DNA from 2 places in the Alteromonas sp. KC3 genome. Region 2 is predicted to be linked to the other one. Evidence: predicted binding sites of a transcription regulator. Region 2 holds the regulator's gene; the other holds the start of a gene.

Region 1 (4,490 bases), 310 kb from region 2:
ATTGCCTATGTTAATGGCGTTGCCCGCTAAACCCGTAATCGGTTGCAGGTCTGCTGTTGTTTCACGCGATGTGGTCGTGTTAGCCGATTTCGTTGCCGCCGTATTCTCGCTTAGTACCACGGTAATAATGTCACCTACTTGACGTGCGGTAACATCCGAATACAAGCTGTTAGCCAGATGAGGTCTAAACAAGGAGCCGTCTTCAATAACGGTTTCTTCCGGATAATTCGGCACGACAGGCGCATAAAATGGGTCATTAGCCTGAACGCGCTCATCAGTAGTACTCTGACAGGCGCTAAGCAGTGAGCAAAGCATAATGAAAATGGCGCAACGCATCTCAATCTACTCCTACAGCTGTTGAATAACTTGACCAAGCATCTGATCAACAGAGGAAATAACTTTCGAGTTCATCTCATAAAGACGTTGGCTTTCAATAAGGTTTACCAATTCTTCCGTCACGTTTACATTCGACGTTTCCAGCGTACCTTGAGAGATCATGCCAAGCCCCTGCAAACCTGGGATGCCTTGTATAGGCGCACCACTTGATGCCGTTTCTACATATAGATTTTGCCCGGTTGGTTGCAAACCAGTTGGATTGACGAAGTCGGTTACATTCAACTGTCCAAGTAGCTGAGGCTCTGCCTGTCCTCGAATACTTACGCTGATCTGACCGTCTTGTGAAATCGTGATTTGCTGCGCATCAGGTGGGATTGTGACCTGAGGTTGTAGCAAGTAACCTGCACCAGAGGTAACAATTTGTCCTTGGTCGTTTAGGCTAAATTGCCCATTACGGCTGTACGCCAATGTGCCATCTGGCTGAAGTATTTCGAAATAGCCACGGCCTTGTATAGATAAATCTAACGCATTTTCGGTTGTTAGTAGATTCCCTTGCGTATGTGCTTTTTGCGTAGAAACCACTTTCGAACCTGAACCTAGCATTAGTCCCGAAGGCAGCTCAGTATCTGCTGACGAACGGCCACCTGGCTGATTGATATTTTGATATAACAGGTCTTCAAACACCGCACGGTCTTTTTTAAAGCCAACCGTTGATGCGTTTGCCAAGTTGTTAGATACCACAGCAACATCAGTTTGTGCGGCATCAAGTCCGGTTTTACTAATCCACAGTGCTGGATGCATGTTAACCTCCGACGTTGCCTTTCAAGCAACAAATCTAAAAATACGTTTACAGAATTCGTAGCAGCATGTTGCCGCGAGTATCTAATTCTTCCGCTTGCTTCATTACTTTCACTTGAAGCTCGTAATGGCGCTGAAGACTGATCATGTCGACCATCTCTTCTACGGCATTCACGTTCGACCCTTCTAGCATGCCCGACATCACTTTCACGTTAGCATTGGGATCTGCAATTGAACCGTCTTCCATTCGAAAAAGACCGTCTCGACCACGTTCCATATCAGCGTAATTAGGGCTGACAAGTTTCAGTCTACCCACCTCTTCAATAACGTTAGCGGGTGCGCCGAGTTGTCGCATAGACAGTGTGCCATCAGACGCAATATTCAAGTTGTCCAACGGCACTGGAAGAAAAATTGGACCGTTGTCGCCTAATACAGGGCGTCCTTGAACATCTGTCAAAATTCCGTCGTCACCTAACTTGAAGTTACCATTTCGCGAGTATGCTTCTTGTCCGTTTTGGTCTTGAACGGCAAACCACCCGTCCCCTTGAATAGCAACATCAAGGTCACGTTCAGTCTTAATCATCGGGCCCGACTCGTAATTATTTGAAGGGCTCTCTGTCATTGAAAATACTCGGGTTGGCAAACCTTCACCGTACGCGGGCATTGACCTTGCCTGCTCTAACTGAGCACGAAAACCTGTAGTCTGCGCATTGGCCAAATTGTTCGCGCGTACACCAGTACCTAAAAGATCTTGAGAAGCGCCACTTGCTGCGATGTAGAGAAGTTTGTCCATGACTGACTTTTGACTCTGATTAAACCTTACCCTTGATTTTGCAAAGGCAATGCCAATGTGTAGAGTTTGTAGCCAACAGGCTCACATGAAGTTGTAGAGGTATGAAATATATAGAAAAATAAAGAGGCCGCGCAGAGGCGACCTCGTGAATTAATATGAACTTTGCCGACGAAAAGCGCTTAGTTATTGCCGCTTTTCTGCCGCCCTATCCGCCTATCGAATATTCAGGATAGTCTGGTTAAGCGAATTGTTTACTTCAAGCGCTCGAGAGTTTGCCTGGAAGTTACGCTGAGCGATGATCATGTCGATTAGCTCAGTGGTCAAGTTTACGTTCGCTTGCTCTAGCGCTGATGAATTAATTTCACCAAAGGTACCCGTGGTAGCTTCACCTGCTAGTGCCTCTCCAGACAAAATACTCTCTTTCCACTGGGTGCTGCTTTCCTGAGTAAGGCCCTGCTCGTTAGAGAAGCGTACTAAGGCTACACGCACGATAGGTTCAGACGTACCGTTTGAGAAAGTTGCTCGCACAAGGCCATCTGGACCAATATCAATACCCGTCAAACGGCCCACTGGCAAACCATCTTGCTCAAGTGACGTTACTTCGAATGCAGACGCGAACTGAGTAGGTTCATTCGGTGTTGCACCATTAACATCAAGGTTAAAATCAATGCTAATTTGTTGCGATGGATCTGAACCGTTCGCCAAAATAGTGGCACCAAGTGCCTCTGTTTGCATCTTGAAGTCTAGTGTTGCAGTACCATCTGGCGTTTCCATCCCAACAAAGTCACCACCTTGCGAGAAGATGAGCTTTGAAGCAGTCACTGCATTACCCGTATTTGATCCCACAACATTCACTGCTGTAGCAGGGTCAGTGTCCGCGCCAGCAGAGTCGGTCATGTCAACCAAGGTATCGTCAACGGCCGTTGCAACATACCATTCGTTATCTACACCCGCGGTGCCGTCTTTAATAAAGTAGTATGTCATTACGTGGCTATCACCTAATGAATCGTACACTGTCACTGACGTGGCCGCGTTGTAGGTTAAGGGGTCTTCTGGGTTAAAATCTGCCGGATCAAGTGCTGAATCACCCGCCGGTAGGTTCATTCTAATATCGACTTCAGAAGTTTGCTGCGGCGAACCCGAAGAGTCAGGAATTCGTACGGGCTCGGTGGTACTTAATGCAACCGATGCACTCGTGCCATCAGCATTCACTGGAAAACCTAACAGGTTGTCACCATTACTGTTAACGACAAAGTTATCACTATCTAGCTTGAATTGGCCCGCTCGAGTGAAAGAAAAATCGCGAGAGGTTATTTCAGGTACAGTGGCAAAAAAGCCATTGCCGGTAATCGCCAAATCCAGTGAAGTATTGGTAAATTGCAAACTACCTTGTGAAAACTGCTGTGCAACTTCTTGTGTTAAAACACCATCACCCACTTTGGTTTTACCACCCGCTAACAGTGATGCCGCATATACGTCACCAAACTCTGCACGAGATTCCTTAAAGCCAACCGTATTTACGTTTGCGATGTTGTTGGCGGTTACATCCAAATCTTTTTGTGCGGCAGATACGCCACTCAGTGCAATATTAAAAGACATTATTGATTCTCCTACTAACTGCCGATTTGAATGACGTCATCAAGATTGATACTGACATCACCATCCAAATTCAAAATTACGCCTTGACCACTACCGGCCAAGCTGACACTTCCCACATGGCGGTTTACGGCTGTGTTCAACTGAACACCTTCACCGTTCAACTCACCGGTAGCATTGATTACATACTCGCCTGGGGTGACATCATTGCCATGCTTGTCTTTGCCATCCCATTCAAATTCGATATTGCCAGCAGTTTGGGTGCCAGCATCAATTGTTTTAATTACTTCGCCGTATTGGTTTTCAATGGTAATTTTCATGTTCTGAACTGTCTTCTCGTTCACAACTACCCCTGAAATACCGTCACCTTGATTTGCCATATAGCCCACGTTGCCTTGCACCAATACGTTTTGACCAATAAGACTAGAGGCTTGAAGCGCTTGGTTTGACGTCATGGAAGCAGCGAACGACTCAAACTTTTCATTTAGCTGTGAAATGCCATCAGCCATGGTAAAAGATGTCATCTGAGCAACCATTTGGTCATTATCAACCGGTGCGGTCGGATCCTGATTGGCAAGCTGTTCAGTCAGCATGGCAAAGAAATCTTCTTGCGATAGCTGCTGCTCAGTCCCGTCGGCAATCTTCACCGTCTCTTCTTGCCAATACAAATCTGTATTTAAGCCGGTATTGTTTATGGTATTCACTGGTTTATCCTCACATTAACCAAGCGGCAGATTATTGCCCTTGACCGAGTTGAAGCACGCGGCGGAAAATTCGTTTGGTTGTATCTGCAACTTGCACATTTGTCTCGTAAGCTTTTGATGCCGACATCATATTAGCCATTTCTTCCACAATGTTGACGTTCGGCTTGTAGATGTAGCCATTCTCGTCTGCCATTGGGTTATTTGGTGCATATTCCACTTGCAGTGGCGCATCGCTCTCTACAATACCTCTTACCTGCACGCCA
Region 2 (4,490 bases):
ATTTTATTGGATGAACCTTTTGCTGGTGTTGATCCAATATCAGTAAATGATATAAAGAAGATTATTCAACATCTTCGAGATAGGGGTATCGGTATCCTTATCACTGACCACAACGTACGAGAAACATTGGATGTTTGTGAAAAAGCGTACATTGTGAGTCATGGCGAGCTTATTGCGCAAGGAACTGCGGAACAGGTTTTAAGTAATCAAAAAGTAAGGGATGTATACCTAGGCGAACAATTCAGGCTATAGTTAGTGTAACCGGATTGTCATTTTTCAATCTCGCTCAGGTATATTCAATTTAGAGCATTTAAATAAGACGTAGATGAAACCATCTTTACAGCTAAAATTTAGCCAACAACTCACCATGACACCTCAGTTGCAGCAGGCCATTAAACTGTTGCAGCTTTCTACGCTCGATCTTCAACAAGAAATTCAAGAAGCGTTGGATTCAAACCCGCTATTAGAAGTTGAAGAAGGCCACGACGAGCCTCAGCTTGAAAAAAATAACATCGATAATGATGACAGTGGGGTAGAAGCTTCTGCCACTGCATCAAGTGATACTTTGGAAGCTGGCGATGCACTAGAAAAAAATGATCTTCCAGACGAATTGCCAATCGATAGCACATGGGATGAGTATTATTCAGCATCGTCTGCGCCGGCACCAGGACCTGCCAGTGACGACGAACAAATTTTCCAAGGTGAAACGACTGAGGACATACAAGAACATCTATTGTGGCAGATGCGCCTCACCCCTTTTTCTGACACCGACCGTGCCATTGCAATGGCTATCATTGATTCTATCGATGAGTCAGGGTATCTAACCGTTACTCTTGAAGAGATTTTAGAGGCGGTTAACGCGCAAGAAGCCTCTGGCGAAGATGAAGAGGAACTCATTGAAATGGACGAAGTAGAATGTGTATTAAAGCGCATTCAAATGTTCGATCCCATTGGTTCTGGTTCGCGCACCCCACAAGAGTGCTTGATGGTACAGCTTCGCCAATTCGCAGATGATACACCATGGCTTGCCGAGGCAAAGCAGTTAATAGAAGACTATTCTGATTTGCTGAGCAGCAAAGATTACCGCACCTTAATGCGCAAGAGCCGATTGAAAGAAGATCAGCTTCGCGAGGCTATGCGTTTGCTGCAAACCTTGAATCCTCGCCCAGGTAGTGCTTTAGTTACTAAAGAACCTGAGTACGTTATTCCAGATGTATCGGTTACCAAAAAGAATGGCCGTTGGGTGGTTGAGCTGAACCCTGATAGCCTGCCAAAACTTAGCGTCAATCAACAATATGCCGCAATGAGTCGCCGTGCAAAGAACAGTAGCGATTCACAATTTATCCGCTCACACATGCAAGAAGCCAAGTGGTTTATCAAAAGCCTAGAGTCGCGTAACGACACACTGATGAAGGTAGCAAATTGTATTGTGCAGCAACAAATGGGCTTTTTTGAACATGGCCCAGAAATGATGAAACCAATGGTATTAAATGATGTCGCAGAAATGGTAGATATGCACGAATCGACTATTTCACGTGTGACAACACAAAAATACATGCATACCCCTCGTGGCATCTTCGAGTTGAAGTATTTCTTCTCTAGCCATGTTGCAACGGAGTCAGGTGGTGAATGTTCATCAACCGCCATTCGTGCATTGATCAAAAAACTGGTGGCAGCTGAAAAACCCAGTAAACCACTAAGTGATAGCAAGATTGCTTCATTGTTGGCCGAGCAAGGCATTAAAGTTGCCCGGCGGACAATAGCAAAGTACCGGGAATCGTTATCGATCCCGCCGTCGAACCAACGCAAGAGCCTTATTTAACGGGCTTAATAATATAAGGAAGACGAAATATGCAAATCAACCTTACTGGTCATCATGTCGAAATCACCGACTCTTTGCGTAATTATGTCGATACGAAGTTCAGCAAACTTGAACGTCACTTTGATCACATTTCTAATGTGCATGTCATCCTGAACGTTGAAAAATTAAACCAAAAAGCAGAAGCGACAGTTCACTTAAGTGGCGCTGAAGTATTCGCATCCTCAGAAAATACCGACATGTATGCGGCGATTGACAGCATGGTTGATAAACTCGACCGGCAGGTAATCAAGCATAAGGAAAAACTTAAAAAGCACTAGTAGTTAATTAAGTATGGATATACAAGCCATCGTAAGTCTGGACCGCACTGAATGTGCGGTTCAATGTAATAGTAAAAAGCGTATTTTAGAGATCATTGCCGATATTGCTGCGAAGAACAACGCGCATATCGACCAGTCGACAGTACTGAATAGTTTGTTGGCGAGAGAACGAATGGGTAGCACAGGTATCGGAAACGGCATTGCCCTTCCCCATGGTCGCTTAGCTGGCCTTGATAGAGTTATTGCCATTGTTGTTACCAGCACACCAGCTATTGATTTTGATGCGCTAGATGAAAAACCTGTCGATATTTTCTTTGCACTATTAGTACCTGAAGAACAAACCGAAGGTCATCTACAAACACTAGCCACAGTCGCTGGCAAACTGAGTAATAAAGACACTATTAAGGCAATAAGGCGTGCTACCACAAGCGATGACATTATAAATGCGTTAGCGTAACTCGCTGCTATACAACATTACTGCATTAAGCGCTTATCAGTGTAAAGGGAGAATATAAGTGAAGCTGATTATTATCAGTGGTCGTTCGGGCTCAGGAAAATCAATTGCACTGCGCGCTCTTGAAGACTTAGGGTATTACTGCGTTGACAATATTCCGGTTAACTTGCTCCCTACGCTAACGCACACAGTGGTTGATGAATACGACCAAGTCGCCGTTAGCATAGACGTACGTAACCTGCCTAAAAATCCAGACGATTTAGTTGAAATACTTGATTACCTGCCTTCGTCTTGGTCGATGACCATTGTGTATATTGATGCTAGTGATGATGTGCTCGTTAAGCGTTTTAGCGAAACACGCAGATTGCACCCGCTGGCCAAGCTCAACAAGTCTCTCTCTGAAGCCATTCGCGCAGAGTCAGCGCTGCTGGCCCCTATTGTCGAGCGAGCCGATCTCTATTTGGATACCGACAAACTCACTATTCATCAACTCGCTGAGCTAATACGCGAACGTATTCTTGGTAAGAAAAGCTCGCGATTAGTGCTTGTGTTTGAGTCATTCGGCTTTAAGCACGGCATTCCCAAAGATGCAGACTATGTATTTGATGCGCGTTTTTTGCCCAACCCTCATTGGGAACCCGATTTAAAGCACTTGACTGGGCTAGACGCGCCTGTTGAAGTATTTTTAGGTTCTCAACCTGTAGTAACAAAATTTATTTGGCAAATACAGAACCTGATCACAACGTGGCTTCCACATTTAGAGCGCAATAATCGCAGTTATGTCACCGTGGCAATTGGTTGTACTGGCGGACAGCATCGCTCGGTATACATCGCCCAAGCGTTATCAAAAACATTTTTGGAAATTCATCCAGACGTTCAAATCCGTCACAGAGAGTTGAACCAGTAATGATTATTGAGAAAACACTCACAATCGTTAATAAATTGGGGCTTCATGCCCGTGCTGCCACGCAACTGGTACAACTAGCCAACCAATTTGACGCCAAAATTGTGCTTAAAAAGGGTGACAAGGAAGCTGACGCAAATAGTGTGCTGGGACTAATGATGCTTGAAAGTCATCAAGGTGAACAGGTCAACGTTGTCGTGCAAGGCAGTGATGCCGAAGAAGCCATGGCAGCTATTGAGCAACTAATTGAAGGCAAATTCAACGAGGCCGAGTAAGTGCTCCCGTCCAATACAAGCACTTGAATTGGCGAAATAAACAACACTTAGTCATAATAACGTCATTATGCTCGCAATTGTCATGACAGCTTCATCACAATTGCGATATTCTACTGCATAAATCCCAAATTGCACTGTAGACAAATTGGGATGAGCTCGTTTCATCTAATCTCAGTTTAGCTTAGTAGGACTCGCTACTTATGGCAGAAGCGCTTGTTTCCAAATACGTACAGACTCAGCTTCGTGCATTAAATGGTGCATTGAACAACGGTCAATTCGTGTCTGTGCGTAAGCTTCTGTTAGAACTTCCCCCGTCTGATGTTGCTCATATTCTTGAATCCAGTCCCAGCCGTACTCGTGATGAGTTGTGGGAGCTCATTGATGGCGATTTTCACGGTGATATATTAGAAGAGCTTTCTGATGACGTGCGTAATGGCATCATCGCTAAAATGCTTCCGGCTAATGTTGTTGATGCATTGGAAGAGATGGACACGGATGACTTAGCCGAAACGCTCAGTAGCCTTCCGGAAACCGTTTTACAAGATATTCTTGACTCTATGGATGCCCAAGATAGGGTGCGTGCCGAGCAAGCACTATCATACGGTGAAGAGACCGCTGGTTTCATTATGAACACGGACACAATTACGTTGCGTCCAGATGTTACCATTGACGTTGTTCTACGCTATATACGCTTAAAAGGCGAGCTGCCTGAGAATAC

Evidence for each region. The regulator sigma-54, encoded in region 2, starts transcription at its own class of promoters, with help from an activator protein. The targets are predictions, from matches to a motif close to GTTGGCACGNNNNTNGNNT.
Region 1: the regulator sigma-54 is predicted to act here: its motif matches at 1,966-1,984, upstream of flgF (flagellar basal-body rod protein FlgF).

What each region holds. Positions count from the first base shown of each region.
Region 1 covers NZ_AP024235.1:1,103,517-1,108,006, reverse strand. The annotation lists gene flgH (flagellar basal body L-ring protein FlgH) at 1-336, opposite strand, end outside; gene flgG (flagellar basal-body rod protein FlgG) at 349-1,137, opposite strand; gene flgF (flagellar basal-body rod protein FlgF) at 1,184-1,927, opposite strand; gene flgE (flagellar hook protein FlgE) at 2,141-3,526, opposite strand; gene JN178_RS04895 (flagellar hook assembly protein FlgD) at 3,541-4,227, opposite strand; gene flgC (flagellar basal body rod protein FlgC) at 4,259-4,490, opposite strand, start outside.
Region 2 covers NZ_AP024235.1:798,104-802,593, reverse strand. The annotation lists gene lptB (LPS export ABC transporter ATP-binding protein) at 1-252, shown strand, start outside; gene JN178_RS03570 (RNA polymerase factor sigma-54) at 326-1,822, shown strand; gene hpf (ribosome hibernation promoting factor) at 1,852-2,139, shown strand; gene ptsN (PTS IIA-like nitrogen regulatory protein PtsN) at 2,153-2,596, shown strand; gene rapZ (RNase adapter RapZ) at 2,655-3,500, shown strand; gene JN178_RS03550 (HPr family phosphocarrier protein) at 3,500-3,772, shown strand; gene mgtE (magnesium transporter) at 3,973-4,490, shown strand, end outside.